Regions from separate parts of the Variovorax sp. GW821-FHT06D12 genome, predicted to be linked through region 1. Evidence: riboswitches for the same ligand, from Rfam matches in the RefSeq annotation. Region 1 holds a riboswitch; the other holds the start of a gene.

Evidence for each region. A riboswitch is a leader RNA that binds a small molecule or an ion and turns the genes downstream of it on or off. The one in region 1 is predicted to bind cobalamin.
Region 2: it holds a riboswitch for cobalamin, as region 1 does, so the genes downstream of both, AC07SQ_RS04510 (TonB-dependent receptor) here and AC07SQ_RS24945 (TonB-dependent receptor domain-containing protein) in region 1, are expected to answer to the same signal.

What each region holds. Positions count from the first base shown of each region.
Region 1 covers NZ_JBWKRI010000008.1:383,844-398,177, reverse strand. The annotation lists gene AC07SQ_RS24965 (FecCD family ABC transporter permease) at 1-929, opposite strand, end outside; gene AC07SQ_RS24960 (ABC transporter substrate-binding protein) at 935-1,801, opposite strand; gene AC07SQ_RS24955 (bifunctional adenosylcobinamide kinase/adenosylcobinamide-phosphate guanylyltransferase) at 1,813-2,394, opposite strand; gene AC07SQ_RS24950 (cobyrinic acid a,c-diamide synthase CobB) at 2,381-3,778, opposite strand; gene AC07SQ_RS24945 (TonB-dependent receptor domain-containing protein) at 3,763-5,721, opposite strand; cobalamin riboswitch at 5,794-6,034, opposite strand; gene AC07SQ_RS24940 (DUF904 domain-containing protein) at 6,167-6,394, shown strand; gene AC07SQ_RS24935 (cell division protein ZapA) at 6,391-6,735, shown strand; gene AC07SQ_RS24930 (sulfite exporter TauE/SafE family protein) at 7,028-7,855, shown strand; gene AC07SQ_RS24925 (universal stress protein) at 7,929-8,354, shown strand; gene AC07SQ_RS24920 (AraC-like ligand-binding domain-containing protein) at 8,400-9,365, opposite strand; gene AC07SQ_RS24915 (carbon-nitrogen hydrolase family protein) at 9,543-10,547, shown strand; gene AC07SQ_RS24910 (phenylacetaldoxime dehydratase family protein) at 10,568-11,632, shown strand; gene AC07SQ_RS24905 (malonate--CoA ligase) at 11,654-13,219, opposite strand; gene AC07SQ_RS24900 (enoyl-CoA hydratase/isomerase family protein) at 13,238-14,020, opposite strand; gene AC07SQ_RS24895 (Bug family tripartite tricarboxylate transporter substrate binding protein) at 14,017-14,334, opposite strand, start outside.
Region 2 covers NZ_JBWKRI010000001.1:959,738-974,071, forward strand. The annotation lists gene cobW (cobalamin biosynthesis protein CobW) at 1-161, opposite strand, end outside; gene AC07SQ_RS04500 (energy-coupling factor ABC transporter permease) at 276-953, opposite strand; gene AC07SQ_RS04505 (PepSY domain-containing protein) at 1,027-2,565, opposite strand; gene AC07SQ_RS04510 (TonB-dependent receptor) at 2,580-4,763, opposite strand; cobalamin riboswitch at 4,895-5,176, opposite strand; gene AC07SQ_RS04515 (hypothetical protein) at 5,258-5,479, opposite strand; gene AC07SQ_RS04520 (hypothetical protein) at 5,629-6,036, shown strand; gene AC07SQ_RS04525 (cation:proton antiporter domain-containing protein) at 6,041-7,744, opposite strand; gene katG (catalase/peroxidase HPI) at 7,928-10,186, shown strand; gene AC07SQ_RS04535 (tetratricopeptide repeat protein) at 10,291-10,890, shown strand; gene AC07SQ_RS04540 (dicarboxylate/amino acid:cation symporter) at 10,948-12,291, opposite strand; gene phbB (acetoacetyl-CoA reductase) at 12,448-13,185, opposite strand; gene AC07SQ_RS04550 (DJ-1/PfpI family protein) at 13,390-14,037, shown strand; gene AC07SQ_RS04555 (CinA family protein) at 14,110-14,334, shown strand, end outside.

The DNA.
Region 1 (14,334 bases):
ACCGGAAGCTCTTGCGGCGCGATCAGCCAACGCGCCAGCAGGTCGGCCGCCATCAGCAGCAGCCCGCCCATCAACGCCGACAGCACGATCAGCCGCGCATGCGTGGTCTTGACCACCGAGCGCACCAGGTGCGGCGCGGCCAGGCCGACGAAAGCAATGAGGCCGGTCTGCGCGACGGCGGCACCAGTCGCCAGCGCCAGCACCGCCACCAGCGCGGCGCGCATGGCGCCCAGCGGCAGGCCCAGGCTACGCGCCGTGGCCTCGCCCAGCGCCAGGCCGTCGAGCACCGGCGCGAGCGCCCAGGCCAGCAGCAGGCAGGCCGCGCCGACCGCCGCCATCACGGCGCAGGCGGCCCAGCCGACCAGCCCAGTACTGCCGAGCACGAAGCCCTGCAGCGCCTGCAGGATGTCGGCCGAGGCGATAGTGATGAGGTCCTTGGCGGCGCCCAGCACCACGCCGACGATCACGCCCGCCAGCAGCAGCCGCAGGGTCTGCTGCACGCCGCGCGCCAGCGTGAGCGTGAGCAGCACCGCGGCCACCGCGCCGACAAAGGCCGCGCCGGTGAGCCCCAGGCGCATCACCCATTGCGTGCTGGTGACGGAACCGCCGAACAGCATCAGCGCCAGCGCCACGGCCAGCGACGCGCCCGAGGCGCTGCCCAGCAGGTACGGATCGGCCAGCGGGTTGCGGAACAGGCCCTGCGCCACCGCGCCCGCAAGCCCGAGCAGCGCGCCCGCCAACCACGCGCCGAGGGTGCGCGGCAGGCGAATGTCCCACACGATCTGCAGCGCCACCGGGTCGTGCCGCGCGGACAGCAGGCTCTGGAAACCGGTGCTGCCAATGCCCAGGCCGAAGAGCAGCAGCGCCGCGCCCAGCACCAGCAGGCCGGCACCGAGCAGCAGCACGCGACGCAGGTGCGCGGAATGCATGCCGCTCACCTCCCCTTGTCCGCCAGGCACTGCGCCATCAGGCGCGCAGCCTCGTCCATGCGCGGGCCGGGGCGCACGACCACGTCGGTCTGCTCGGCGTCGAAGCGGCACACGCGCCCTTCGCGCACCGCGCGGATGCCGCCCCAGCCGGGTCGCTGCTCCAGACCCATCGCGCTGCGCACGCTGACCATGATGAGGTCGGGGTTCGCGCGCACCACGAACTCGGGGTTGAGCTTGGGAAAGGGGCCGAGCGACGCCGGCACGATGTTCTTCACGCCCAGCCGCGCGAGCGTTTCGCCGATGAAGGACGAATCGCCCGCCGCGTACGGGCCGGTGTTGACCTCGAAGTACACGCGCAGGCCCTTGGCGCTGGCCGGCAGCGACTGTGCCGCGGCCGACACGGCCGCATCGATGGCGCGCCACACGGCGGGCGCCTCGTGCGTGCCGAGCACCTGGTCGAGCGCGCCCAGCACGCGGCGCACGTCGGCATGGCTCCTGGGTTCGAGCACGATCACTTTCAGGCCCAGTGCCTCGAGCCGCTGCGTGACGCGCGACGATCTGGCGAGCAGCACCACGTCGGGCTTGAGCGCGACGATGGCTTCGACGTTCGGGTCGATCCCGCCGCCGAGCTGCGGCAGCGCGCGCACCTGCGCGGGCGAGTTGGAATAACGGTCGACGCCGATCAGGCGGTCGCAGGCGCCGAGTGCGCAGACGCCTTCGGTCAGCGACGGCAGCAGCGAGACGATGCGCTGCGGCGGTTGCGCCAGGTGCACGGTGACGCCGCGCTCATCCACCACGTCGACGGCCTGCGCCGCCTGCGCGCCCACCAACAGGGCGAGCCCGAGCAACGACGCGCGCAACCAGGTCTTCATGCGATCGAAGCTCATGCGCCGGGCGCCTTCAGCGTCAGCGGCAGGCCGGCGACCATCAGCGTCGCGCGGTGGCAGGCGGCTGCCACGTCCTGGTTCAGCCGGCCGAGCACGTCGACGAAGGCGCGGGTCTCTCGGCCCAGCGGGATCACGCCCAGGCCGATCTCGTTGCCGACCAGCACCACCGGCCCGCGCGCCTCGCGCAGCGCGATGAGCAGCAGCGTGGCGTGCGCCGAGGGCGTGCGTGTGACCACGGCGGCGCCTTCGGTGCGCAGCGGCATCAGCAGGTTGGTGAGCCACAGCGTGAGGCAGTCGACCACCACGAGCGTGTCGGGCGCGCTCTGCGTGACGATGGCGCGCCCCAGCTCGATCGGCTCCTCGAGGGTCTGCAGACCGGGCACGCGCTCGGCGCGGTCGGCCTGGTGGCGCGCGATGCGCTCGCGCATCTCGTCGTCGTGGGCCTGCGCGGTGGCGATCAGCACCGCGCGGCGCGATGCGGGCCCGGACGCCAGCCAGTCGGCCGCGCGCTGCTCGGCGCGGCGCGACTTGCCGCTTTTCTGGCCGCCGAGGATGAATTCGTGCTCAGTGAGGGGCATCGGGGGGCGCCTGTGCGGCGTGGCTGTCGAGTTCGAGGGGCATGGCGCTGAAGAGCCGCGCGGTCGCTTCCGGGCTGGACGCGAACCACGCATGGAAGTAGCTCGCACGCACGGGGCCGTGCACGTACAGCGCCTCGCCGCCGCGCGTGCCGACGGTGCGCGCGGCGGGCGCGAGCGGCGTCTCGCAGCGCGAGTAGTGGAAGGTGTGGCCGCGCAGGGCATGCGCGCCCAGGTCGAGCTGCTGCGGGCCGAGGCCGGCCAGCCGCTTCTGCATCACCGCCCGCCCCGGCAGCACGCCCCAGAGGCGGTGCACGTCGGTCGGCTCGGCGTCGTCGCGCGTGGCGAGTTCGTCGAACAGCGCCATCATGCCGCCGCATTCGGCCCAGATCGGCTTGCCGGCCGTGACGTGGTTGGCGAGCGAGAGCCGCAACCGGTCGCTGGCCGACAGCACGGCCGCATGCAGCTCGGGATAGCCGCCGGGCAGCCAGGCGGCATCGCAAGGCGGCAGCGGTTCGTCGGCCAGCGGCGAGAAGAACGCGAGCCGCGCACCGAGGGCTTCGAGCACCTCGAGGTTGGCCGGGTAGATGAACGAGAACGCCGTGTCGCGCGCGATGGCGATGGTGCGTCCGGCCAGCAGCGGCGCGACGGGCGCCGTCGGCGCGGGCTCGAAGCGCACCTGCGGCAGCTGCCCGGGCGCGCGCTGCCCCAGCGGCGTGGCGGCGAGCACGTCGGCCGCGGCATCGAGCCGCACCATCGCGTCGCCGAGCTCGGCGGCGCCGACCAGCCCCAGGTGGCGTTCGGGCAGCGCGAAATCGGCGCTGCGCGGCAAGGCACCGAGCCAGTCGCCGGGCTCGCGCAATGCGTCCTTCAGCATGTCGGCATGGCGCTCGCCGGCCACGCGGTTGGCCAGCACACCGGCCCAGGGCAGGCCCGGGCGGAAGTTCTGCAGGCCGTAGGCCAGCGCGCCGAAAGTGCCGGTCATGGCCTGCGCGTCGATCACGGCCAGCACCGGCAGGCCCAGGCGCTCGGCCAGCTCGGCCGCGCTGGGCGTGCCGTCGAACAGGCCCATCACGCCTTCGACGATCACCAGGTCGGCCTCGCTCGCGGCGGCATGCAGGCGCGCGCGGCAGTCGGCCTCGCCGGTCATCCACAGGTCGAGCGAGTGCACCGGTGCGCCGGTGGCCAACGCGAGCCAGTGCGGATCGAGAAAGTCGGGCCCGCACTTGAAGGCCCGCACGCGGCGGCCCTGGCGCACGTGCAGCCGCGCGAGCGCGGCCGCGACCGTGGTCTTGCCCTGCCCCGAGGCCGGCGCGGCCACGAGCACCGCGGCGCAGGTGACGGCTGCGCCGGGCGAAGAGCGGCGGGTGTTTACTGCGGAGTCCACTTGAGTCCGACGTACGCGGTGCGGCCCCCGGTGGCGTAGAGCCGTGCGAACTGGTAGTCCTTGTCGCCCACATTGTCCACGCGCGCCACCAGGTTCAGGTCGCGCGTGATCTGCTTGCTGGCCGACAGGTTCAGCAGCGTGTAGCCGCCGAGCTTGACGGTGTTGGCGGCGTCGTCGTAGCGCTTGCCCGAGCTCTGGACCTCGGCGCCCAGCGTCCAGCCGGCGATGCGCCAGTCGGCGCCCAGCGTGCCGTGCGCCCGTGCGCGGCGTGCCAGCAGGTGGTCGGTGGCGAGGTCGCGCGGGTCCTGGTAGTCGAGCGAGGCGCGCAGCGTGACGTCGCCGATGCGGTGGCCGCCCGTGAGCGTCACGCCCTGGTAGCGCGCACGCGCCGTGCTGGCGTAGCAGCCGAACGACGACTGGCAACCCTTGGCGCTGCCGTCGAACACGATGAGGTTCTGCACCCGGTTGCGGTACAGCACGATGCCGGCCTGCGTGGCGCCGGCCGTGTACTGCAGGCCCAGCTCGACGTTGCGGCTCGATTCGGGTTGCAGGCTCGCCAGGCCGTACTCGCTGAAGCGCTGGTACAGCGTGGGCGCGCGGAACGCGGTGCCGGCCGACACGGTGGCGCGCAGGCTCGGCGTGATCGCGTAGCCGTAGGCGGCGCTGCCGGTGGTCTTGCCGCCGAACTCGCTGTCGTCGTCGTGGCGCACGTGCAGCTGCAGCGAGTGCGGGCCCTTCACGTAGCCGTAGCCCAGTGCGGCGGCGTTCTGCGAGCGGTCGCGCGAGAACAGCTTGGCCGAGGTGGTGGGCGCGTTTTCCAATGCGTCTTCGCGGCGCTCGAGCGTGGCGGTCACCAGGTGCGCGCCGAAACGGAATTCGTTCTGGAACAGGTAGCCGCGCAGGCGGGTCTCGGTGCGATAGAACGAGGGCTGGGTCTTGTAGACGGTCTGCGAATCGGTCACCTGCAGGCGGGTGCTGTAGATGTCGTTCCACTTGGCCGACCAGGTCAGGCCGGCGGTGCGCAGTTCGTTGGTCGACACGTCGTTGCGGAAGGTGATCGGCGGCTTGGTGCGAAAGCTCACCGACGGGTCGTAGGCCGCCTCGGTGTTGCTGGTGAGCAAGGTGGCGTCGATGCGCTGGTCGGGCGTGATCTGGAAGCCCAGCTTCAGGTTGCCCGAAGTGCTGCGGTAGCCGTCGCGGTCGGGGTTGGTGAAGCCGTCTTTCGAGGGCGTGCGCTTGGCGATCGGCTGGATGTTGAAGCCCTTGCTTTCTTCATGCGCCACGCCGAACGAGTAGTCGAGCAGGCCCGACTTGCCGCTCACGCCGCCTTCGATCTTGCGCAGGCCGTGGCTGCCGAAGCCGATGCCGGCGTAGGGCGACACGCCCTCCTCGCCGCGCTTGGTGAAGAGCTGGATCACGCCGCCCACGGCGTCCGAGCCGTACACCGCGGCGGCCGGGCCGCGCAGCACTTCGATGCGGTCGATCTGCGCGAGTGGAATGCCTTCCCAGCCGGCACCGCCGGTCGACTGCGAATCAATGCGCACGCCGTCCAGGTAGACCGCGGTGAAGCGCGATTCGGCGCCGCGGATGAACACGCTGGTGGCGTTGCCCACGCCGCCGCTGCGCGATATCTCCATGCCGGGCAGGCGCGCCAGCACGTCGGCCACGCCGGTCGCGCCGCTGCGCTCGATGGTCTTGCGGTCGATGACGGAGACATCGCCCACCAGGTCCGACAGCGCCTGCGGCGTGCGGTTGGCGGTGACGACGGTCTCGTCGAGCGTGGCAGATGCTGCTGCTGCGGCGGCGGCTTGCGCCTGCGCGGCCAGCGGCACCAGGGCCAGGCCGCCGAAGGCCGAGGCCAGGGCGAGCGTCAGCGGCAGGCACGCGGGACGGTTGCGGCGCACGCTGGCGCGGCCGCTGGAGAGGGAAACACAGGAAATCATGGGGTGAACCGAACGAACTTCTATGCCCTGGCCGGCTTCCCCGCCGGCGCCATGGGCGTCATGGCTGCCGATGCGGCAGCCGCCTTGTTGGCCGGTATCCGGGCTGGCAGATCGACCCTTTGCCGCCTTCCCAGGCACCTGTTTCAGGGCGCCCAGTGGCTGGATGGAAAGGGGTGACGCGTTGCGGCGTCGTCTGCTTGACCGTTGCGGGGGCAGCGCAGGCGGCTTCGGCCCCGGGGGGCGTCCACTCCTGCTTCCCGTTGAACTGCGCCGTGCGAACCACGCCGCGAGCACCAACGGGCAGGATTTTAGGCCCACGGGGCGGGCACGCCACACCGGGTTTGATCACGGACCGCGCAGGCCCCAGAATCTCGGCCACGTCCGGTGCGCGCCCCGCGCGGTGCGCCGGATGTTCCGAATTCCCGGGAAACTACAATCGCCAACCATGCCCGCCTCCAGCCCCATCGACCAGATCGCCGAGCGTGTGGAACGCCTGCTCGTGCGTCACGAAGAGGTGCAGCGCACCAACGCGCTGCTGCAGGAACAGGTCGATGCGCTCACGCGTGAACGCGACGGCCTGAAGTCGCGGCTCACCGCGGCCCGCACCCGCCTCGATGCCCTGCTCGAACGGCTGCCGGCCGAACCCCCTTCCGAAGATTCCCATCACGCATGAAGCAGATTGAAGTACAGATCATGGGCCAGAGCTATTTGCTCGGCTGTCCCGACGGCGGCGAAGCGCAACTGCGCGAGGCCGTCGACCGCGTGGACGCGGCCATGTGCAAGATCCGCGACGCGGGCAAGGTGAAGGCACGCGACCGCATCGCCGTGCTCGCCTCGCTGAACCTGGCTTTCGATCTCGCGGCCCAACAGGCCAGTTCTGCCGCTGCTGCCGCGGCACCGGCCTCTGCGGTTGCCAGCAGCACCGAAGAAACCGCCGCCGACACCGACCCGAAGGCCGCCCAGCTCATTCAGAGACTCGATCAGGCCCTGGCAGGCGATGGACATTTGCTCTGAGGGCACGCGGCCCGGCACATCCGGGGCGTAAAATCCGTTTTGTCTGCAGACGTGTCGGGCTTAATATTTCCTTGTTCCAATGCTCTCCGGAGCCGGGCTTGGTACATCGCTTGACGGGCGTGATCATCTCGCGTCAGATGAACCCGAAGTCCTGCTGCCCTCGCCCACCTGAACCCTGGTTCAGGATGCGGGTCCGGCACACCATCTGCAGACACCTTTTCCCGCCACGGCCCCCTGCTTCACCGCACGGGGCCGTTGCTTTTTCAGCCGCTCGTTCTTTCCCCATCCTCCCGTGAACCTCGCCGCCCTGCTCGACCCGCTCCTGATCGCCGAACTCGCCGCGCTCGGCCTGGGCACCGGTTTCCTCGCCGGCCTGCTGGGCATCGGCGGCGGCATGCTGATGGTGCCGTTCATCACGATCATCATGGGCCAGCGCGGCGTGCCGGCCGACCTGGCGGTGAAGATGGCGATCGCGACCTCGATGGCGACGATCATCTTCACGTCGGTATCGAGCGTGCGCGCGCACCACAAGCGCGGCGCGGTGCGCTGGGACATCGTGCAGCGCCTGGCACCCGGCATCGTCATCGGCAGCCTTGCGGGCAGCCTGGGCGTGTTCGCGCTGCTCAAGGGCACGGCGCTGGCCATCTTCTTCGCGCTGTTCGTGGGCTTCTCGGCCACGCAGATGTTCCTCGACAAGAAACCCAAGCCCACGCGCCAGATGCCCGGCACCGGCGGCCAGCTCGCGGCGGGCGGCACCATCGGCTTCATCTCGGGCCTGGTGGGCGCGGGCGGCGGCTTCATCAGCGTGCCGTTCATGACCTGGTGCAACGTGGCGATCCACAACGCGGTGGCGACCAGCGCGGCGCTGGGCTTTCCCATTGCGGTGGCCAACGTGCTGGGCTATGTGCTCAGCGGGCAGTCGGTGCAGGGCCTGCCGGCCGGTGCCTTCGGCTACATCTGGCTGCCCGCACTCGTGGTGATCGCGGCCTGCAGCGTGTTCACCGCGCCGCTGGGCGCCAGGGCTGCGCACAGCCTGCCGGTGAAAAAGCTCAAGCGCGTGTTCGCGAGCATCCTGTACCTGCTGGCCGCCTACATGCTCTGGAAGGGCCTGCGCGGCTGAGGCATATCAAACACCCCGTGGCTTTCCTGTGCCATCCTATGCGGCACTTGTTCACAGTCGTAGAAGGAAAGCCATGAAAATCCTCATTGCAGTCGACGGCAGCGCCTACACGCAAAAGGCCCTCAATTACCTGCTCGCCAACCGCACCATGTTCGTGGACGGCCATGAGCTGGTGGTGGTCAATGTCTGCACCGGCATCTCCGGCCACGTGGCGCGCCACCTGAGCAAGGAAATCGTCACCGAGTACTACGCCGAGGAAAACGCCAAGGTGCTCGACCCGGTGAAGGCCTGGTTCGCCGAGAAAGGCGTGGCCAACTTCACCGCCGACGCGCGCCACGGCCACGCGGCCGAGGAAATCCTCAAGTCGGCCACCGAATCGAAGGCCGAGCTGATCGTGCTGGGCACGCACGGCCACGGCATCCTGGGCCGCGCGCTGATGGGCTCGGTCGCGACCAAGGTCGTGGCCGAGACCGACATCTCGGTGCTGCTGGTCCAGTAAGAAGACCCGGCCACCGCGGCGACGGCCGATGCGCCGTGGCCGCGGTCATTGCGGCGAACGCTGCTGCCGCCATTCGCGCGGCGAACACCCGAAGCGCTCGCGAAACGCGCGGCTGAAATGCGCCGCGTCGTTGAACCCCCTCCCGTACGCGATCTCTCCCACGGGCCGCCCTGCCAGGCGCGGCTCCAGCAGGTCGCGGCTGCATGCGTCGAGCCGGCGCTCCCAGATGTACTGCGAGGGCGTCAGCGGCTCGCTCTTGAACACGCGGTGGATGTGGCTCACCGACATGCCCAGCTGCGCCGCCAGCGTGCCCACCGACAGCGTCGGATCGGCCAGCTGCTCGTCGATGCGCTGCTTCACGCGCGCGAGGTGGTACGCCGTGAGCTTGCTGAGCGCCGGTGCGTGCGCCGCGGGCAGCGTCTGCAGGCCGGCCACGAGGATGTTCTGCACGCCATGGGCCACCGCCAGCGCCGAGGCCGGCTGCAGCGCGTCGAAGTCCTCGCGCAGCGTGCGGATCATGCCCAGCAGCAGGTGCCCCGCGCCCTCGCGCCCCGACACGGTGGTGGCCGTGAGCGCCTCGGTGTCGCGCAGTTCGCTGCGCAGCCGCTCGCCGGGCAGCTTGAGCACGATCTGCTCGAAGGGCTGGTCGAACAGCAGCTGGTAAGGCCGCGTGCTGTCGTAGAGCGCAAAGTCGCCGGCGCCGAGCACGGCGTCGCGCCCGTCCTGGCGCACCACGCCCTGCCCGCGCGCCTGGATGCTCACGAGAAAACAGTCGTCACTCGACGCCGCGATGTGGCCGGGCGTGCGCATCACCTTCTGCGCCCGCGAGGTCACGACCGACATGCCGAGGCCGGGCAGCGCGTGCTGGCGGATGCTGCCCTCGAAGTCGCCGCCGTCGCCGGTGCGCACCGCGTCGCATTCGAGCTGCACGTAGACATTGCAGATCATGTCGGTCCAGTACGCGAGCCGCTGGTCGCGCGGGACGGCATCGGTGCTGAGCAAGGGGGTCATCGGGGTCCTCGGAAGGCCTTCGCAAGGCACATGCAACGCTGGAACAAGAACGCCGCCAATCCGGGTCAAGGCGTTCCGGCGGCGCGAATTTACGCTTCATGCAACCCGCATGCCACCGCGCAAACCCGGTGCGCACGGCGGGGATTTCGTTACGTTCATTGCCCCGGAGAACACCCCATGCCGACCACCGTCCACCCCAAGCTCCGCGTCGCCGCCGTGCAGGCCGCGCCTGTTTTCCTCGACCTCGACGCCACCATCGACAAGACCATCGACCTCATGGCGCAGGCCGCGAAACAGGGCGTGCAGCTCATCGCCTTTCCCGAGACCTGGGTGCCGGGCTACCCGTGGTGGGTCTGGCTCGATTCGCCGGCCTGGGGCATGCAGTTCGTGCAGCGCTACCACGACAACTCGCTGGTCATCGGCTCGCCCGAGTTCGAACGCCTGCAGGCGGCGGCGCGCCAGCACAAGATCTGGCTCTCGCTCGGCTACAGCGAGAAAGCGGCGGGCAGCCTGTACATCGCGCAGGCGCTGATCGACGACCAGGGCCGCACCGTGCAAACGCGCCGCAAGCTCAAGCCCACGCACGTGGAACGCACCGTGTTCGGCGAAGGCGACGGCGCCGACCTGCACGTGGTCCAGACGCCGCTGGGCAACATCGGCTCGCTGTGCTGCTGGGAACACCTGCAGCCGCTGAGCAAGTACGCGATGTATGCGCAGAACGAGCAGATCCACTGCGGTGCATGGCCGAGCTTTTCGCTCTACCGCGGCGCGGCCTACGCGCTGGGCCATGAGGTCAACAACGCCGCGAGCCAGGTGTATGCGGTCGAGGGCGGCTGCTTCGTCATCGCACCCTGCGCCACGGTGTCGAAGGCGATGAGCGAGCTGATGTGCACCGACGACGGCAAGCGGCAGATGCTGGGCGTCGGCGGCGGGCATGCGCGCATCTACGGCCCGGACGGTTCGCCACTGGGCACGCCGCTGGCCGAAGACGCCGAAGGCCTGGTGATCGCCGACATCGACCTCGGCATGATCGCGCTCGCCAAGGCGGCAGCCGATCCGAGCGGTCACTATTCGCGGCCCGACGTCACGCAGCTGCTGCTGAACAAGACGCGCCGCACGCCCGTGGTGGTGCAGCTCACGCCGGAGCCCGAGGGCAGCGTGCCCGAGCCGGTCGTGGCCTGAGCCGACCACGGAGCCGCACCATGGAATCGGCCATTCCCGAGCACCTGCGCTGCCCGCGCACCCGCGAGCGCCGCGTGGCAGACGACCACACCCCGCCCTACCCCGGCTGGTCGGCGCGCGCGCCCGCGGCGACGACCCAGGTCGTGATGGGCTACTTCGGCGTGCAATCGCGCGGCCCGGCGATGCAGGGCCGGGCCTGCGCCGCGCTCCTGAAAATCACCCGCGACTTCGCCCTGCCCGACGGCCCCGGCCACCACGACCTGGCCCACTGCGTCGACGCCGACGGGTACGACAACCTGATCGCGATCGCCTACTGGCGCGATGCGGCGGCGTTCGCGCGCTGGTGTGCCACGCCCGCCATCGAGGCCTGGTGGAACGCCGACGAGCGCTTGCATGAAGGCCTCGGCTACTTCCGCGAAATCGCATCCCCGCGTGCTGCGCACTTCGAGACCCTGTTCAGCACGCCCGACCGCCTCGAGGGCATCGGCGTGGTGATGGGCGGTGTGAGCGGCGAACTGCAGGAGCACGGCTACTGGGGGTCGATGCGCGATCGACTCCCGCTCGCGCAGGCCGACGCGCTCGCGCCTTCAGGCACGCGCGCGGTGATCGCCGGCACGCCTGCACCGGGCCAGCGCGTGCGCATCGCGGGCCACACGCACCTCGCGATGATTCGTTCGGGCCAGGAATGGACCGAGACCACCGGCCAGGAACGCCAGCGCTACCTGGAAGACATGGCCCCGGTGCTGCGCGAAGGCATGGACTTCCTGCGCGACCAGGGTCTGCCCATCGGCTGCTACAGCAACCGCTTCATGCACCACCTCGATGCACACGGCGCGCCGCTGCAGAAGTCCTTCGGCCTGAGCTACTGGCGCTCGCTGGCCGACATGGAGCGCTGGGCCGAGTCGCACCCGACACACGTCGCGATCTTCGGCAGCTTCATGCGCTACGTGCAGGCGCTGAACTTCGAGCTGCGCCTGCGCCTGTACCACGAGGTGTCGGTGCTGAAGGCCGACGAGCAAAGCTACGAATACATCAACTGCCACGCGCGCAGCGGGCTGATGAACGGGCTCGCGCCCGCCGCCTGAAGCCCGGGCGTGCGGCGGGGCTCAGGCGGCGAACAGCCCCTTGTGCTCGGCGCGCAGCAGCGCCTTCTGCACCTTGCCCATCGTGTTGCGCGGCAGTTCCGGCACGACGAAGCAGCGCTTCGGGATCTTGAAGTTCGCCAGCTTGGCCTTGAGCTCGGCCACGATGGCGTCGGCGTCGATCGTGGCGCCGCCCTTGGGGATCACGATGGCCACGCCCACCTCGCCGAAGTCGGGGTGCGGCACGCCGATGACGGCGCTTTCGGCCACGCCGGTCATCTCGTTGATGTAGCCCTCGATCTCGGCCGGGTAGACGTTGTAGCCGCCGCTGATGATCAAATCTTTGCTGCGCCCGACGATGGTGATGTAGCCGCGCGCATCGATCTTGCCCACGTCGCCGGTCTTGAAGAAGCCGTCGGCCGTGAACTCTTCCTTCGTCTTCTCGGGCATGCGCCAGTAGCCGGCGAACACGTTGGGGCCCTTCACCTGGATGCCGCCGATCTCGTCGACCGGCAGGTCCTTGCCCTCGTCGTCGCGCACGCGCAGCTGCACGCCGGGCAGCGCGAAACCGACGGTGCCGCCACGGCGCTCGCCCTTCTTGGCGTCGTACGGGTTGGACGTGAGCATGGCGGTCTCGCTCATGCCGTAGCGTTCGAGGATGGTGTGGCCGGTGCGCTCGCGCCATTCGTCGAAGGTCTCGATGAGCAGCGGCGCCGAGCCCGCGACGAACAGGCGCATGGTGCGCACCGCCTCGCGCGTGAGGCCCGGCTCGGCCAGCAGGCGCACGTAGAGCGTGGGCACACCCATGAACACGGTGGCCTCTGGCAGCTTGGCGACGATGCGCTTCGGGTCGAACTTCGAGAACCAGATGATCTTGCTGCCGTTGAGCAGCGCACCGTGCAGCGCCACGAACAGGCCGTGCACGTGGAAGATCGGCAGCGCGTGGATCAGCACGTCGCCCTTCGTCCAGCCCCAGTAGTCCTTGAGCACTTCGGCGTTCGACAGCAGGTTGCGGTGCGTGAGCATCGCGCCCTTGCTGCGGCCGGTGGTGCCGCTGGTGTACAGGATGGCGGCGAGGTCGTCGGGCTTCTTGAGCGCCACGGTGTGGCGGTCGCTGCAGCGCGCCGCCGCATCGAGCAGCGTGCCGGTGCGGTCGTCGTCCAGCGTGAACACATGGCGCGTGCCGGCCGCCTCGGCGATGGGGCGCACCCAGGCCGCGTTGCGGCCGGTGCACACGACCACGGCGGGCTCGGCGTTGCCGATGAAGTACTCGATCTCGGCGCTCTGGTAGGCCGTGTTGAGCGGCAGGAACACGTAGCCCGCGCGCAGGGTCGCGAGGTACAGCAGCATGGCTTCGACCGATTTCTCGACCTGCACGGCGACGCGCGCGCCCTTCTCGAGCTTCAGGCCGTCGAGCAGGTTGGCGATCATCGCGCTGGCGCGGTCGAGGTCGCGCCACGAGTAATGCAGGCCGTTCTCGGTCTCGACCGCAATGGCGTCGAGGTTGGAGGGAAAGGCGGCGCGCAAGGCGGCGAACAGGTTGGCGTTGGGGGAGGACTTCGTCTTCTTCATCATCATCTTCTTCGTCATCGTCGTCGAACGGCAGGCTCAGGAAGCTTGGAAATTCGCAGGGCGCTTGGCCAGGAAGGCATCGATGCCTTCGCGGTGCTCGGCGGTGTCAGCGTAGTCATAGGCGGTGGCCAGCAACTGCTGCGCCGCCGCGCCACCGCGCTTGAGCGCAGTGAAGGTGGCCTTGTGCAGGCGCGCGGCCTGCGGCGACAGCGCTGCAATGCGCGCGGCATGCGCCTGCGCGGCGGCCGGCACTTCGGCGTCGGGCAGCACATGCAGGAGAAAGCCCGCGTCGTACAGCCGCTGCGCGCCATGCACGCCGGCGGCCAGCAGCATGTCACGCGCGAGCACGTCGCCGATGGCGCCGTGCACCAGCGCGGCTTCGCGCGGCGCCATCGGAAAGCCCAGCTTCGCGATGGGCGCGCCGAACTTCGCCGACGCACCGGCCAGGCGGATGTCGCAGCAGCTGGCGATCTCGACGCCGGCACCCATGCAGGCGCCTTCGATCTGGGCCACCAGCGGCAGCGGGCAGTCGAGCATCGCCTGCAGCGCGGCCCAGACTTCGTTCTCGTGAAACTCGCGCAGGCTCGCTTCCTCGAAGCGGAACGAGGGGTACTCGGAGATGTCGCCGCCCGCGCAGAAGGCACCGCCCTCCCCGCGCACGACGACGCAGCGCAGCGCGGTGTCGCCGTGCAGGTCGTCGAACACCGCGCGCAACTCGCGCCACATGGCGCGCGTCATCGCATTGAGACGCCCCGGGTTCGACAGCGTGACGAGCGCCACGGCGCCTTCGCGGCGCAGCGAGACCTGCCGATCGGTCATTCGAGCTTGGCGCCCGAGGCTTTCACGACGGTGGCCCATCGCTTGATCTCGGCGTTGACGAAGCGGCCGTAGGCGGCGTTCGTGACGTTCGGGATCTCGGAGCCGTTCTGGGCCCAGATGGCCTTCAGCTCGTCGGTGCCCAGCGCCTTCTTCATCGTGTCGATGATCTGCGTCTGCGCTTCGGCCGGCGTGCCCTTGGGCGCCCACAGGCCGTACCAGGTGGTGACGGTGTAGTCGGGCAGGCCCACTTCGGCGGCGCAGGGCACGTCGGGGAACGCGGGGTTGCGCTTGGCGCCGGCGACCATGAGCGCCTT
Region 2 (14,334 bases), on a different contig from region 1:
AGGATGTCGCCGTCGATGCCGAGTTCGCCGAACTCGTTGACCACCACCGCGATGCGGCGGCCTTCGGCATTGCCGAGGATGTGGCGCAGCAGCGTGGTCTTGCCGCTGCCGAGGAAGCCCGTGACGATGGTGACGGGGATCTTGGCGTTGCTTTGTGTCATGGAATGGGTGCTTTCAGGCGCGCAGGGCGCGCGGGGAATCGGGCGCGCGGCGCGTGCGTGGCGCACGCGCCGGCGAACGGCACGCCCTCTTCAACGAGGGGCAGCCGGCGCGAATCAGACGGCGCTGTACAGGCGGCGCTCAACGAGGGCCGTGCCCTGCAGGCGGCGCCAGGCCTTGGCCGCGGCCAGCACGCCCAGGTCGACCAGCGGCTCGACCAGCACGACCGTCATGTAGGCCGCGCCGAAGCTGGCGATCTGGCCCAGGTTCTCCAGGCCCGTGCCACGGCCGTAGAGGGCCCAGAAGCCCACCCACACCACGATGCCGCCCTGATAGGCCACCGACAGCTTGAAGGCCTGCTGGTAGCTGATGTCCACGTACGCCATGTTCGCGGGAATGATGCGGCGGGCCAGCGCGGCGGTGGCGAACAGCGGCACGAGCAAGGTCGTGACGTTCATGCCGTACTGCGGCAGGTCGGGCGGTGCGAAGAACAGGCTCTGGATGAGCAACCCGCCCGCCAGGCCGATGGCCGCGGGCGCAAGCCCGAAGAGCAGCATCAGCGTGGTGCCCAGAATCAGGTGCACCTCGGACACGCCCACGGGATGGTGCGGGAACACCTCGAAGAAGCAGAACACGAGCATCACGGTGAAGACCGAGCGCAGCAGCAGGCCGATGGGGCCGTCCTTGCGCAAGGTGTCGAAGGCGACCTTGCCTGTGTAAGCCAGTGCAGCCGCCCCCGTGGCATAGCTGAGGAAGATCTTGGATCCGTCGACGAGTCCGGGTTCGATGTGCATCGCGCACCTCCTGAAATGCACCGAAGTGCGAAAGTTGATTGTTGGGGGATGGACTGGCTTGCGCAAGTCCCCGTCATGAAACCCGGGAGCCTTGCAGCCCCCGTTGAACAGGCGAAGGCTGTGGCTTGCGCCGCAGCCGCCGCCAGCCGATCACCACGCCGCTCGCCGAAGCGACGACGCCGATGACCGACAGGAACCACACCACCAGGTCCCAGGCGGGCCGGTGCTGGATGAGCCAGGGAAAGTCGAGGCTGTGCGCGGCGTTGAAGAGCCAGCGGCGCAGCCGCGCGTTGCGGTCGTTGCTGCCGGCCACCTGGCCGCTCGTCGGGTCGATGTAGAGCCAGCTGCGCGCGGCGTCGTCGAACTCGAGCCGCCACACGGGCAGCACGCGCGTGCGGTGGTGGCCGTACCAGTGGAAGTCTTCGTGCGTCTGCAGCGTAGCCTGTGTGATGGTGGCGCCGGGGCGCAGGCGTGCGGCGGCGCGTTCGATGTCGTCGCGGGCGATGGAAGCCGGTGCGCCACTGGCCGCATCCACCACGCGCACGCGGGCCTGCGCGTCGCGCAGCTGCAGCAGCGGCTTGCCGTCGAACCCCATCAGCAGCGCCTCACGCGGTGCGGCAGCGCCCTCGCCTGCCGGCACCACGGCCGGTGGCCAGGGGAACGGCGAGGCACCGGCGCCCGTGTAGCGCGCCATCGCGGCCGCATCGGCGGGCCCGCGCTGGAACCAGCCATTGGGGTTCATCGAGAGCCAGCCGCTCACGATCCAGGTCAGCACGAAGAAGCCGCCGATCAGCCCGGCGATGTGGTGCCAGGCCATCCAGCCGGTGTACGGCGTGACCGCGCCGCTGCGAAAACGCCGCCGCAGCCGGATGCGCAGGATGCCGATGACGATGCCCGTCACGGCCGAGACGATGCAGGCGGCCGACAGCCACACGACCACGTCGTGCCACAGCGGCGGGTCGGCGCGCAGCGGCGTGAAGTAGATCCAATGCGGCACGGCGCCCAGCCAGTTCCAGAAGCGCTCGGCGCGCGTGGTGTCGCGCACCACCTCGCCGGTACGCGAGGACACGTACAGCTCGGTGCCCGCCGCGTCGCCGACTTCGATGCGGTGCAGCGGGCGCAGCGGGTTCAGGCCTTGCGGCACCGTCCACTGGTCGCGTTCCAGCGTTTCGGCCCAGCGTGCGCCAGGCTGCGCGGAGAAGTCGCGGGCGATGGCCTCGGCCTGCGCCGCATCGACCGGGCCGAGCACGCGACCGTCGCGCGCGGACACGGCATGCCGACCGCCGCGCGCATCGACGATGCGCCACACGGGCTGCGCGTCGGCGCCGGCCTGCATTTCGAGCGCCATGCGCCTGGGCGGCTGCGTGCGCACCGCTTGCGGCAGCGTCTCGAGCGCGGCAGTCGGCGTGACCACCGCCTGTTCGAAGCGCACCGGGGCGAGCCCCGCGAGCCGCTCTTCGTCCGTGAGGTTCGGGTACCCCACGTACATCATGACCACGCCCGAGACGAACCACATGACGAACAGCAGGCAGCCGCCGATGCCCAGCCATCGGTGCGTCCAGTACAGCGCCCGCCGCAGCGGGGGCCATGTGCGTTGCCATGTGGTGCTCATGGGGCCGTGCGTGTTCAGAAGGTCACGAACGCCGACAGCTCGAACGAGCGCGGACGGCCCAGCAGCCACTGGTTGCCGCCATTCGAGAACGAGACCGGGTACCTGCGGTCGGCCAGGTTGAAGGCGCGCAGCGCGAGCTTGAGCGACGGGTTCGCCTGCCAGCTCACGCCCGCGTCGGCCACGGTGTAGGAGCCGATGCGGCGCGTGTTGGCCGCGTCGACCTGCCGCGCGCCAACGTGGCGCACGCCGAACTCGGCCTCCCATTGCGGCAGGAAGCGCCAGTGCAGCCACAGGTTGGCCGCCACCTCGGGCACGCCGGCGGGCGTGTTGCCCGCGCGCGAGACCAGCGACTTGCCGACCGCCTCGTTGAAGTCGTCGTAGCGCGCACGCAGCCGCGCGGCGTTGGCTTCGAGGCGCAGCGTGGAGGTGAGCGCCAGGTCGAGCGTGGCCTCGATGCCTTCGGACGACTGCTTGCCGATCTGCTGCACGACGGTCGGGTCGTTCGCGTCGCGCGACAGCAGCTTGGTCTTCTCGATGCGGTAGGCGGCCACGCTCCACGCGCCGCGGCCCTCGGCCAGCTGGCGCTTGTAGCCCACCTCGACCTGCTTGCCGACGCTGAGCTCGAACGGCACCTGTGTGGCCGAGGTGCTGATGAGCCCGGTGAGCGGATCGGCCGCGCGCGCCACCTGCGCATAGAACGACTGCGCGGCGTCGGGCGCGTAGACCACGCCCAGGCGGCCGGTGGCGTACTCGAAGGTCTTGTCCAGGCGCGGGGCGCGGTTCTGCGGATCGGTGCGCACGATCTTCGCGTGGTCCCAGCGCAGGCTGCCGACCACCGACCAGTGTTCGTTGAAGGCCAGCTTGTCTTCGGCGAAGAAGGCGTAGGTGCTGGTCTTCGTCTTGTAGCGCGGCAGGTAGGGCGTGGGCGAGACGTAGGTGCCGGGGTTGAACACGAAGGCATCGACCACCGAGCGCCCGCCGTAGGGCGTGTCGCTCGAATTCCGGAAGTCGATGCGATTGGCGTCGAAGCCCACCAGCACCTGGTTCTTCAGGCCGAACAGCGCGTGCTTGAAGGTGGCGTCGGTGCGGTTGCCGATCTGCTCCTGGTCGTGGCCGATCTCCAGGTAGTCGCCGCGCGTCACGCGGTTCGTCGTGGCGCTGTAGGTGTAGGTTTCGCTGTCGCGCCAGTGGCGCTTGCTGTCCAGGCGGTACAGCTGGTTGCGCACGGTGACGGCGTCGTTGGGCGTCCACTGCGCATCGAGGCGGGTCCAGCGGTCGCGGTACTTGACCTCTGCGTCGTCCAGGTTGTAGTTCTGTTCGCGGTTCAGGCTGCTCAGGCGGCCGTTGACGAGCGGCACGCCGAAATAGCGCTGCGGCGTCTGGCGGCCCTCGTCGTGCGAGAGCGTGAACTGCAGCCGCGGCGACACATCGAGCCGCACCGCGCCGCCCACCGCCAGGCTCTCGGCCTCGCCGCGCCGCATGAAGCCGTCGGTTTTCCGGTGGCTGATGTCGAGGCGGTACGAGAGCATGTCGTTGATCGCCCCGCCGCTGCCGAAGGCGACCTGGCGCGTGGCGTCGGAGCCCACGGTCACGAGCGCTTCGTTGCGAATCGGGCCGCGCGTGGGCTTCTTGGGCACCACGTTGATCGCGCCGCCGATGGCGCCTTCACCGAACATCACCGAGGCGGCGCCGCGCAGCACCTCGATGCGGTCGGTCGACCAGGTGTCGAACGGGAAGGTGACGGTGCCCGCGCCCACGTACAGGCGCGTGCCGTCGTAAAGCTGCATCACCGAGCCGTGGCCGTTGAAGCCGCGTGCCGACAGCGACGAGCCACCATTGCCCGGCGCGGGCGAGCCCGTGATGCCGGTGGCGCGGCTCGCGGCCTCGACCACCGACACGTCGCCGCGCGCGCGGATCGCGTCGCCGGTGAGCACCTCGATGCTGGCCGGCGTTTCGAGCGGCGTGAGGCCCAGGCGGCTGCCGGTCTGCGTGGGCTCGTCCAGGGCCAGCGGCGTGTGGCGGCTGGCTTCGACCTGCACGGGCGTGAGGCTGGGACGGCCGGCCGTGTCGCCCGACTGGGCGAGAACGGGCCCGCAAGCGAGGCCGAGCCCCAGCGAAAGACCTGAAAGACCCGAAAGGCGCGCCCGCTGCAGGGGTGGGCTCGAGCGATCGCGCGATGGCGATGCAATGCGATTCATCCGACTTTTCCTCCGGCCCGCGTCCCCGCAGGCTCCTGACCGATCGCGGACGCCGAGGGAGAAGAGACGAGGGGCGGTGCCGTTTCGCGCGAGGGAAAAGCGGCAGGCCCGGACACGCACTCCCGCAGCATCCGAAGGCGGTTGCGAAGGCCGGTATCCGGGCTCGCGGAGTGCGTCGGGTGCAATGCATGCACCTCGGCGCCGAAGCCCTCGCCTTCCCACGCCGAAGCGCAGTGGCTGCCCGGGCGAAGAATCGCCGGGGCCTGAGGGTGTCGATGTCCGCTGACCGTTGCGGGGGCAGCGCAGGAATGGAAGGGTCGTTCGAAAAAACGACGCCTCGCACCTGCTTCCCGTTTAACCCCGCCGCCAATCCTGTGACTGGTCGTGCAGGGCACCTTCGAACCGTGGGGTGTTGGACGACACCGGTGTGAACCAATGTTTCCAACCGCCGGGATTATAGGGAGCGCCCTGCGGCGGCGCCCTTGCGGGCCCTGTCAGACGGGCTTGCCGTCGGGCCCGAACAGCCGCCGCAGCACCGCCACGCCGGCCACCAGCGCATTCGAATACGTGGCGTAGGGCTCGTGGGCGGCTTCGAGCGGCACGTACACATGGGTGGAGTCGCCGGGCGAGCCGTCCACGGCCTCCATCAGCACCCAGTAGAACTCCCCTTCTTCCAGTTCGTGGACGGTGAGTGCGATGTCTCTCGGCGAAGGCATGACGGTCAGAAATGAAACAGGGAATGAACCCGCCTTTGAACGGGCAAGGGGCTGGCGCGGTTGTCAGTACTAGGGCTTCTCCTACAGTGCATGGACGCCGCGCGGCCTAATGTTAGGGGTGGGGAGTTGCATCAGAACAAGGAGTCAGCATGAAACATTTCACGCTTGAACCCAACATGCGCGCCGCCTTCGGTGGCGCGTTCTACCCGACCGGTTACTCCCTGGTGATGTTTCCGAGCGTCGAAGACGCCAGCCGCATCGGCCACGGGCTGATCGCGAAAGGCATCGTGAGCGGCGACGAGGTCTACCTGATACCGGCCGAAACCGTCCTGGCGGAAATCGCGCCGACCGTGCATGCCTCGCACAGTCCCCTGCCCTCCGCCGGCACCGACGGCGACACGGTGCGCGCCTTCATCCAGCTGGCCCACGAAGGCCACACGGGCCTGCTGATCCGCACCAAGGACGGCGCCATCGCCGAGCGCGTGATGGAACTGGTGCGTACCGTGCCCTACTCGATCGCCGAGCGCTATCGCACGCTGGTGATCGAGGACCTTTGAATCGTCAAGCTGGCACCGCCATCGCGGCGGCGCGCTGCACCACATCGCGGGCCATGGCCTGGGCGAGTTCCTGTTCGCCCAGGAACACCTTCGCGTCGGTTTCGGCGGCCAGCAGGCGGGCTTCCTGCTCGTTGTGGCTGCGCACCACGGTCTGGATGGTGGGGTTCAGCGTGCGCGCGGTTTCGATCATCTGGCGCACGTTCATGGCGTCGGGCGTGGCCACCACGAGCACGCGGGCGCGCGCCACGTGCGCCTGGATCAGCACCGCCGGGTCGGCCGCATCGCCCCACACGGCGGGGATGCCGGCCTCGCGCAGCTTCTCGACCAGCTCACGGTTCTGCTCGGCCACCACGTAGGGGATGTCGTTCGTCTCGAGCTCGGCGGCGATGCGCCGGCCTACCCGGCCGTAGCCGACCAGCACCACCTGGCGCGACAGGTACTTGGCCTCGGTGGTCATGGGCAGCTCGGCCAGCGGGTCGCTGCGCGCGTCGAGTTCGCGTGCGAACTTCGAATGCGCGTGCAGCCATTTCTGCAGCGGCGCGATGAGGCTGAACCACAGCGGGTTGGTGGCGATGGAGATCAGCGCGCCCGCCAGCACCAGGCTCTGCCCCTCCACCGGCAGCAGGCCGAGCGACACGCCCAGCCCGGCCAGGATGAACGAGAACTCGCCGATCTGCGCCAGGCTCGCGCTCACGGTGAGCGCGGTGGCCAGCGGGTAGCGGAACACCAGCACCAGCGCACAGGCCGCGAGCGACTTGCCCAGCACGATCACCAGCACCACGGCCAGCACCTGCAGCGGGCGCTCCAGCAGCACCGAGGGGTCGAACAGCATGCCGACCGACACGAAGAACAGCACGGCGAACGCATCGCGCAGCGGCAGCGACTCCTGCGCCGCGCGGTGGCTGAACTGCGACTCGCGCATCACCATGCCGGCGAAGAACGCGCCCAGCGCGAACGACACGCCGAACAGCGCCGCCGAGGCAAAGGCGATGCTCACGGCCGCCGCCACCACGCACAGCGTGAACAGCTCGCGCGAACCGGTGCGCGTGACCTGCCAGAGGATCCACGGGAACACGCGCCGCCCCACCACCAGCATCAGCACCACGAAGCCGCCGACCTGCAGCAAGGTGAGGCCCAGCGTCTGCCAGACGGGGTCGCCGCTGGTGTCGACCTTGGTGCTGCCCAACGCGCCCGCCAGCGGCGGCAGCAGCACGAGCACCAGCACCATCGCGAGGTCTTCGACCACCAGCCAGCCGACGGCGATGCGGCCGGTGAAGGAATCGAGGATGCCCAGGCTCTCGAGCGCACGCAGCAGCACCACCGTGCTCGCCACCGACAGCGCCAGCCCGAACACCAGCGCCGCGCCCCAGCTCCAGCCCCACCACACCGCCAGGCCGCCGCCGAGCAGCGTGGCGACGACGATCTGCGCGATGGCGCCGGGCAGCGCGATCTTGCGCACCGCGAGCAGGTCGGCCAGCGAAAAATGCAGGCCCACGCCGAACATCAGCAGCATCACACCGATCTCGGCCAGCTGCGCGGCAATGCCCGCGTCGGCCACGAAGCCGGGCGTGAACGGGCCGATGATCACGCCCGCCAGGAGGTACCCCACCAGCGCCGGTAATCGCAGCCGCGCCGCGAGAAAGCCGAACACCAGCGCCAACCCCAGGCCGGCGGCAATCGTATTGATGAGGGAGACGCTATGGGGCATCGGTCCATTTTGCAGGAACGGCCCCCGACCTTTGAAGCCCGCAGGCTTCTACGGGCCTGCGTCTACACCCCTACGGAAGCGACGCGAACTATCGTAGGCATAAAGCACTTCTATTCGCATCGACACCTTTCTCATCCAGAATTTGAGCGGTCCCCCCGTCCCCCCAACAACAGGAGCCTCCCCATGAGCAACGAGAAAACCGAAGCGAAGTGCCCGTTCAGCCAGGCCACCGGCGCCGGCACCACGAACCGCGACTGGTGGCCCGAGCAGCTGCGCCTGGACCTGCTGCACCAGCACTCCTCCAAATCCGATCCCCTGGGCGCCGGTTTCGACTACGCCAAGGCCTTCCAGAGCCTGGACCTCGCCGCGGTGAAGAAAGACCTCGCCGCGCTGATGACCGACTCGCAAGACTGGTGGCCGGCCGACTTCGGCCACTACGGCCCGCTCTTCATCCGCATGGCCTGGCACAGCGCCGGCACCTACCGCATCGGCGACGGCCGCGGCGGCGCAGGCCGCGGGCAACAGCGCTTCGCGCCGCTCAACAGCTGGCCCGACAACGTGAGCCTGGACAAGGCGCGCCGCCTGCTGTGGCCGATCAAGCAGAAGTACGGCCAGAAGATTTCCTGGGCCGACCTGCTGATCCTCACCGGCAACGTCGCGCTCGAGACCATGGGCTTCAAGACCTTCGGCTTCGGCGGCGGCCGCCCCGACGTGTGGGAGCCCGACCAGGACGTGTACTGGGGCCGCGAGAAGACCTGGCTGGGTGGCGACGTGCGCTACGCACAGGGCTCGCCCGGCGTCGAGAAAGACCGCGGCGTGCTCGTGAAGGACGACGACAGCAAGGTGCCGCACAGCCGCAACCTCGAGAACCCGCTGGGCGCCGTGCAGATGGGCCTGATCTACGTGAACCCCGAAGGCCCGGACGGCAACCCCGACCCGATCGCCGCGGCCCACGACATCCGCGACACCTTCGCCCGCATGGCCATGAACGACGAGGAAACCGTGGCGCTCATCGCCGGCGGCCACACCTTCGGCAAGACCCACGGCGCGGGGCCGGCCTCGAACGTCGGCAAGGAACCCGAAGCCGCCGGCCTCGAAGACCAGGGCTTCGGCTGGAAGAACAGCTTCGGCACCGGCAAGGGCGGCGACGCCATCACCAGCGGCCTCGAAGTGACGTGGACCACCACGCCCACGAAGTGGAGCAACAACTTCTTCGAGAACCTGTTCGGCTACGAATGGGAGCTGACCAAGAGCCCCGCAGGCGCGCACCAGTGGGTGGCCAAGGGCGGCGCCGGTGCCGGCACCATCCCCGACGCGCACGACGGTTCCAAGCGCCACGCGCCGACCATGCTCACCACCGACCTGTCGCTGCGCCTGGACCCGGCCTACGAAAAGATCTCGCGCCGCTTCCTGGCCAACCCCGACCAGCTCGCCGACGCCTTCGCGCGCGCCTGGTTCAAGCTCACGCACCGCGACATGGGCCCGCGCGCCCGCTACCTCGGGCCCGAGGTGCCGGCCGAAGAGCTGATCTGGCAAGACCCGATCCCGGCCGTCGACCATCCGCTGGTCGACGCCAACGACGTCGCGGCGCTGACGAAGAAGGTGCTGGCCTCGGGCCTCACGCCTGCGCAGCTGGTGTCGACGGCGTGGGCCTCGGCCTCCACCTTCCGCGGCTCCGACATGCGCGGCGGTGCCAACGGCGCCCGCGTGCGGCTGGCGCCCCAGAAGGACTGGGCCGTCAACCAGCCCGCGCAGCTGGCCCAGGTATTGAAGGTGCTCGAAGGCATCCAGAGCGAGTTCAACGCGGCGCAGACCGGCGGCAAGAAGATCTCGCTGGCCGACCTGATCGTGCTGGCCGGCGGTGCGGGCGTGGAACAGGCCGCGCGCAATGGCGGCCGTGAAGTGAAGGTGCCCTTCTCGCCGGGCCGCGCCGACGCCTCGCAGGAACAGACCGACGTGCCCTCGTTCGAGCCGCTGGAGCCCGCAGCCGACGGCTTCCGCAACTACCTGAAGGGCCGCTACAGCGTGCCCGGCGAAGCGCTGCTGATCGACAAGGCGCAGCTGCTCACGCTCACGGCGCCCGAGATGACGGTGCTGGTCGGCGGCCTGCGCGTGCTCGACACCAACGTCGGCCAGACGCGCCACGGCGTCTTCACGAAGATGCCCGGCACGCTGAGCAACGACTACTTCGTCAACCTGCTCGACATGGGCACGGAGTGGAAGGCCGTGTCGGACGCCAAGGAAGAGTACGAAGGCCGCGACCGCAAGACCGGCACCCTCAAGTGGACCGGCACGCGCGTCGACCTGGTGTTCGGCTCCAACGCGCAGCTGCGCGCCATCGCCGAGGTCTACGGCGCTTCCGACAGCCAGCAGAAGTTCATCGACGACTTCGTGGCCGCCTGGACCAAGGTGATGAACCTGGACCGCTTCGATCTCGCCTGAGGCGGGGCGCCAGCGCCGTCCGCGCCCCGGGGCCCTGCCCCGCGGGCGCGGACTCCCATGAACGAGGTATTCGGTTTCCGGGCCGGGGCACTAGATTCGGCCCCATGAAATTCGCGAAGGCATGGCTTGCCGCCGGCGTCGTCCTGGCGGCCTCGCAGTTCTGCGCGCTGTACGCGCAGGACGGCAACCCCGAATGGCGCGCGCTGCGCCAGGAACTCGTGCAACGCATCAACGCCAACTGCTACGACGTCGGCACGCTCGAGCTGGCGCAGCAGGTGCTGCAGACGGCGCAACGCACGGGCGGGCCCGAGTCCGCCGACACGGCCCTCAGCCTCGTGCTGCTGGCCCATGTCCACCAGCGGCAGGGGCAGCTGACCCGGGCCGCGCAGTCGTACACGGCCGCGCTCGCCATCCAGGAAAAGACCGCCGGGCCGGACAGCCCGATGGTGGCGTTCACGCTGAGCGCGCTGGCCGGCCTGCACTACCGCCGCGAGGCCTTCGACCAGGCCATTGCGCTGTACGAACGCGCCCTGGCGATCCACGAGAAGCAGCGGCGCCCCGACGCACACGCGGTGCTGTACAGCCGGCAGAACCTGGCCGCGGCCCATCGCGCCCAGGGCGCCTACGCCAAGGCCGCCCCGCTGTACGAACGCGAACTCGATGCCAGGGCGCAGCCGCTGCTCGCGGTGGCCCTGGTGCACTGAAGCGCACCGAAACGCGCCGCACCGCACCGAAACGCGCGGGCCGGCGCCCTGCGCCCGCTACTGCGCCATCTTCGATTCGCGCGCGTTCACCAGCTCCTCCGGCTCCTGCGACTCGACCCAGCTCTCGTTGTTGAGCCCGGCCTGCAGCCGCTCGGTGTCCAGTTCGTTGGTCCACTTGGCGACCACGATGGTGGCCACGCCGTTGCCGATCAGGTTGGTGAGCGCACGCGCTTCCGACATGAAGCGGTCGATGCCCAGGATGAGCGCCAGCCCCGCCACCGGCACATGCCCCACCGCCGACAGCGTGGCCGCCAGCACGATGAAGCCGCTGCCCGTGACACCGGCCGCCCCCTTCGAGGTGAGCAGCAGCACGGCCAGCAGCGTGATCTCCTGCGTGAGCGTCATGGGCGTGTTGGTGGCCTGCGCGATGAACACCGCCGCCATCGTCAGGTAGATCGAGGTGCCGTCGAGGTTGAACGAGTAGCCCGTGGGAATCACCAGCCCCACGCAGGTCTTGTGGGCGCCCAGGTTCTCCATCTTCTCCATCATGCGCGGCAGCACCGACTCGCTGGACGAGGTGCCCAGCACGATCAGCAGCTCTTCCTTGATGTACTTGATGAACTTCCAGATGCTGAAGCCGTGAAAGCGCGCAATGAGCCCCAGCACCACGAAGATGAACAGCAGGCAGGTCAGGTAGAAGGTGCCCATGAGCTTGCCCAGCGACAGCAGGCTGCCCAGCCCGTACTTGCCGATGGTGAAGGCCATGGCGCCGAAGGCGCCGATGGGCGCGAGCTTCATGATGTAGTTGACGATCACGAACAGCACGTGCGAGCCCTTCTCGATCACGTCGAACACCAGCGTGCCGCGCCCGCCGAAACGGTGCAGCGCAAAGCCGAACAGCACCGCGATGAGCAGCACCTGCAGGATCTCGCCCTTGGCGAAGGCATCGACCACGGTGGAGGGAATCACGTTGAGCAGGAAGTCGACCGTGCCGGTCATCTTGCCGGGGCCGGTGTAGGCCGCGATGGCCTTGGTGTCGAGCGTGGACGCGTCGATGTTCATCCCGGCGCCGGGCTTGAGCAGGTTCACCAGCACGAGGCCGACCACCAGCGCGATGCTGCTCACGATCTCGAAGTACAAGAGCGCCAGGCCGCCGGTCTTGCCGACCTTCTTCATGTCTTCCATGCCGGCGATGCCGACCACCACCGTGCAGAAGATGATCGGCGCGATGATCATCTTGATGAGCTTGATGAAGCCGTCGCCCAAGGGCTTCATCGACTCGCCGAGCGAGGGGTAGAAGTACCCCAGGAGCACGCCGACGATCACCGCGGTGATCACCTGCACGTACAGGGAACGGTAAAGGGGGAGCTTCCTGGGTACTGTGCTTGTTGTATGTGCCATGACTGCCTCCTGAAAAGATGAGGGAAAACGCAGAAGAAAGGGTTCGTGTCGGGTTGCTTTCGATGGTTGAAGTCGTGTGTCCTGTGGGTGTGGTTCCGGCCCAAATGAAAAAACCCGCCGAAGCGGGTTTTTGTTTTCAGGGCGTGGCGCGCATGCTCAGTGCATGTGGAGGCCGCCGTTGACCGAGAAGTCGGCCCCGGTGCTGTAGCCGCCTTCGTCGGTGGCGAGCCACGCGATGATGGAAGCGATTTCGCTCGGCTCGCCCAGGCGCTTGACCGGGATCGTGGCCACGATCTTGTCGAGCACTTCCTGGCGGATGGCCTTGACCATGTCGGTGCCGATGTAGCCCGGGCTCACCGTGTTCACGGTGACGCCCTTGTTGGCCAGCTCCTGCGCCAGCGCCATCGTGAAGCCGTGCATGCCGGCCTTGGCCGCCGAGTAGTTGGTCTGGCCGGCCTGGCCCTTGGCGCCGTTGACCGAGCTGATGTTGATGATGCGGCCCCAGCCCTTTTCGACCATGTCGCCCACCACCTGCTTGGTGACGTTGAACATGCTGTTGAGGTTGGTTTCGATCACCGCGCTCCAGTCCTCGGGCGTCATCTTGAGGAACATGCGGTCCCGCGTGATGCCGGCGTTGTTGACGAGCACGTCAATCGCCCCGTGGGCCGCCTTGGCGGCGGAGAAGGCCTCGACGGTGGATTGCCAGTCGCCGACATTGCCGACCGACGCGTGGAACTCGAAGCCTTCGGCTTTCTGTTCGGCCAGCCACTTGGCGTAGTCCCGCGTGGGGCCGCAACCTGCGACCACGGTGAACCCGTCCTTGTACAGACGCTGGCAGATGGCTGTTCCGATGCCACCCATGCCTCCGGTGACATATGCAACTTTCTTGCTCATGAGATTTCCTTGATTGAAGCTAGCAAAAAGCCTGAACGGCCGCCTTCACTCTAGCCATTTTCAGGCCACACAACTCTGAGGGAGAACACTGAGCCAAGCTTGCAACCAGCTGTCACGGACATCACCTCGGCGGCACTCTATATGCTTGCGGCTTCGCGCCCGTGACAGGGCCCCTGCCGGCCACCCCACCAGGAGTTCGCACGCATGAATTTCGCAATCGTCGTCTTCCCCGAGGTCGAGGAGCTCGATTTCGTCGGTCCCTGGGAAATGCTCACCATGTGGAGCAAGCTGGCCGGCGGCCCCGCCAACTGCCTCGTGGTGGCGCAAACGCATGGCCCGGTCGTCTGCGCCAAGGGGCTGTCGATCAACCCGCATGTCTCGTTTGCCGACTGCCCGCCGCTCGATTTCGTGCTCGTGCCCGGCGGCATGGGCACGCGGCGCGAGGTCGACAACCCCGCCATGGTGCAGTTCCTGGCCGCGCAGGCGCCGGGCTGCAAGGCGCTGCTGTCGGTGTGCACCGGCGCCTTCGTGCTGCATGCGGCCGGCCTGCTCTCGGGCCGCACCGCGACCACGCACTGGGGATCGCTCGACCGCCTGCGCGCGCTCGGGGACGTGAAGGTGGTCGAGCAGCGCTTCGTGCAGGACGGTCATGTCTGGACCTCGGCCGGCGTCTCGGCCGGCACCGACCTGATGCTGGCCTTCATCGCCCATGTGGCGGGCGAGGAAGCCGCGGCCAAGGTGCAGCTGCAGGCCGAGTACTACCCGGCCGACACGGTGTACGGCCACACCTCGAGCCACGAGCGCGCGCCGTCGTATGTGCGGCGGCCGGGCTCGCGCATGGGCTCGGCCTGATCGTTCTTTCGCTTGTTTGTTTGATCGATCGAACGGTCGGTCATTTCTTCTTTCTTACTTCTTTCGACCTCCATGTCCACGCCCGACCTCACCGACCTCGAACCGCTTTCCGTGCTCGCCGCCCGCGTGGGGGCGACGCTGCGCGAGCGGCGCCAGACGGTGGCGGTCGCCGAATCGTCGGCCGGCGGCCTGGTCTCGGCCGCCCTGCTCGCCCTGCCAGGCGCCTCGGCCTACTTCCTGGGCGGCGCGGTCATCTATTCGCGGCGCGCCGGCAAGGCCCTGCTCGGCCTCACGCCC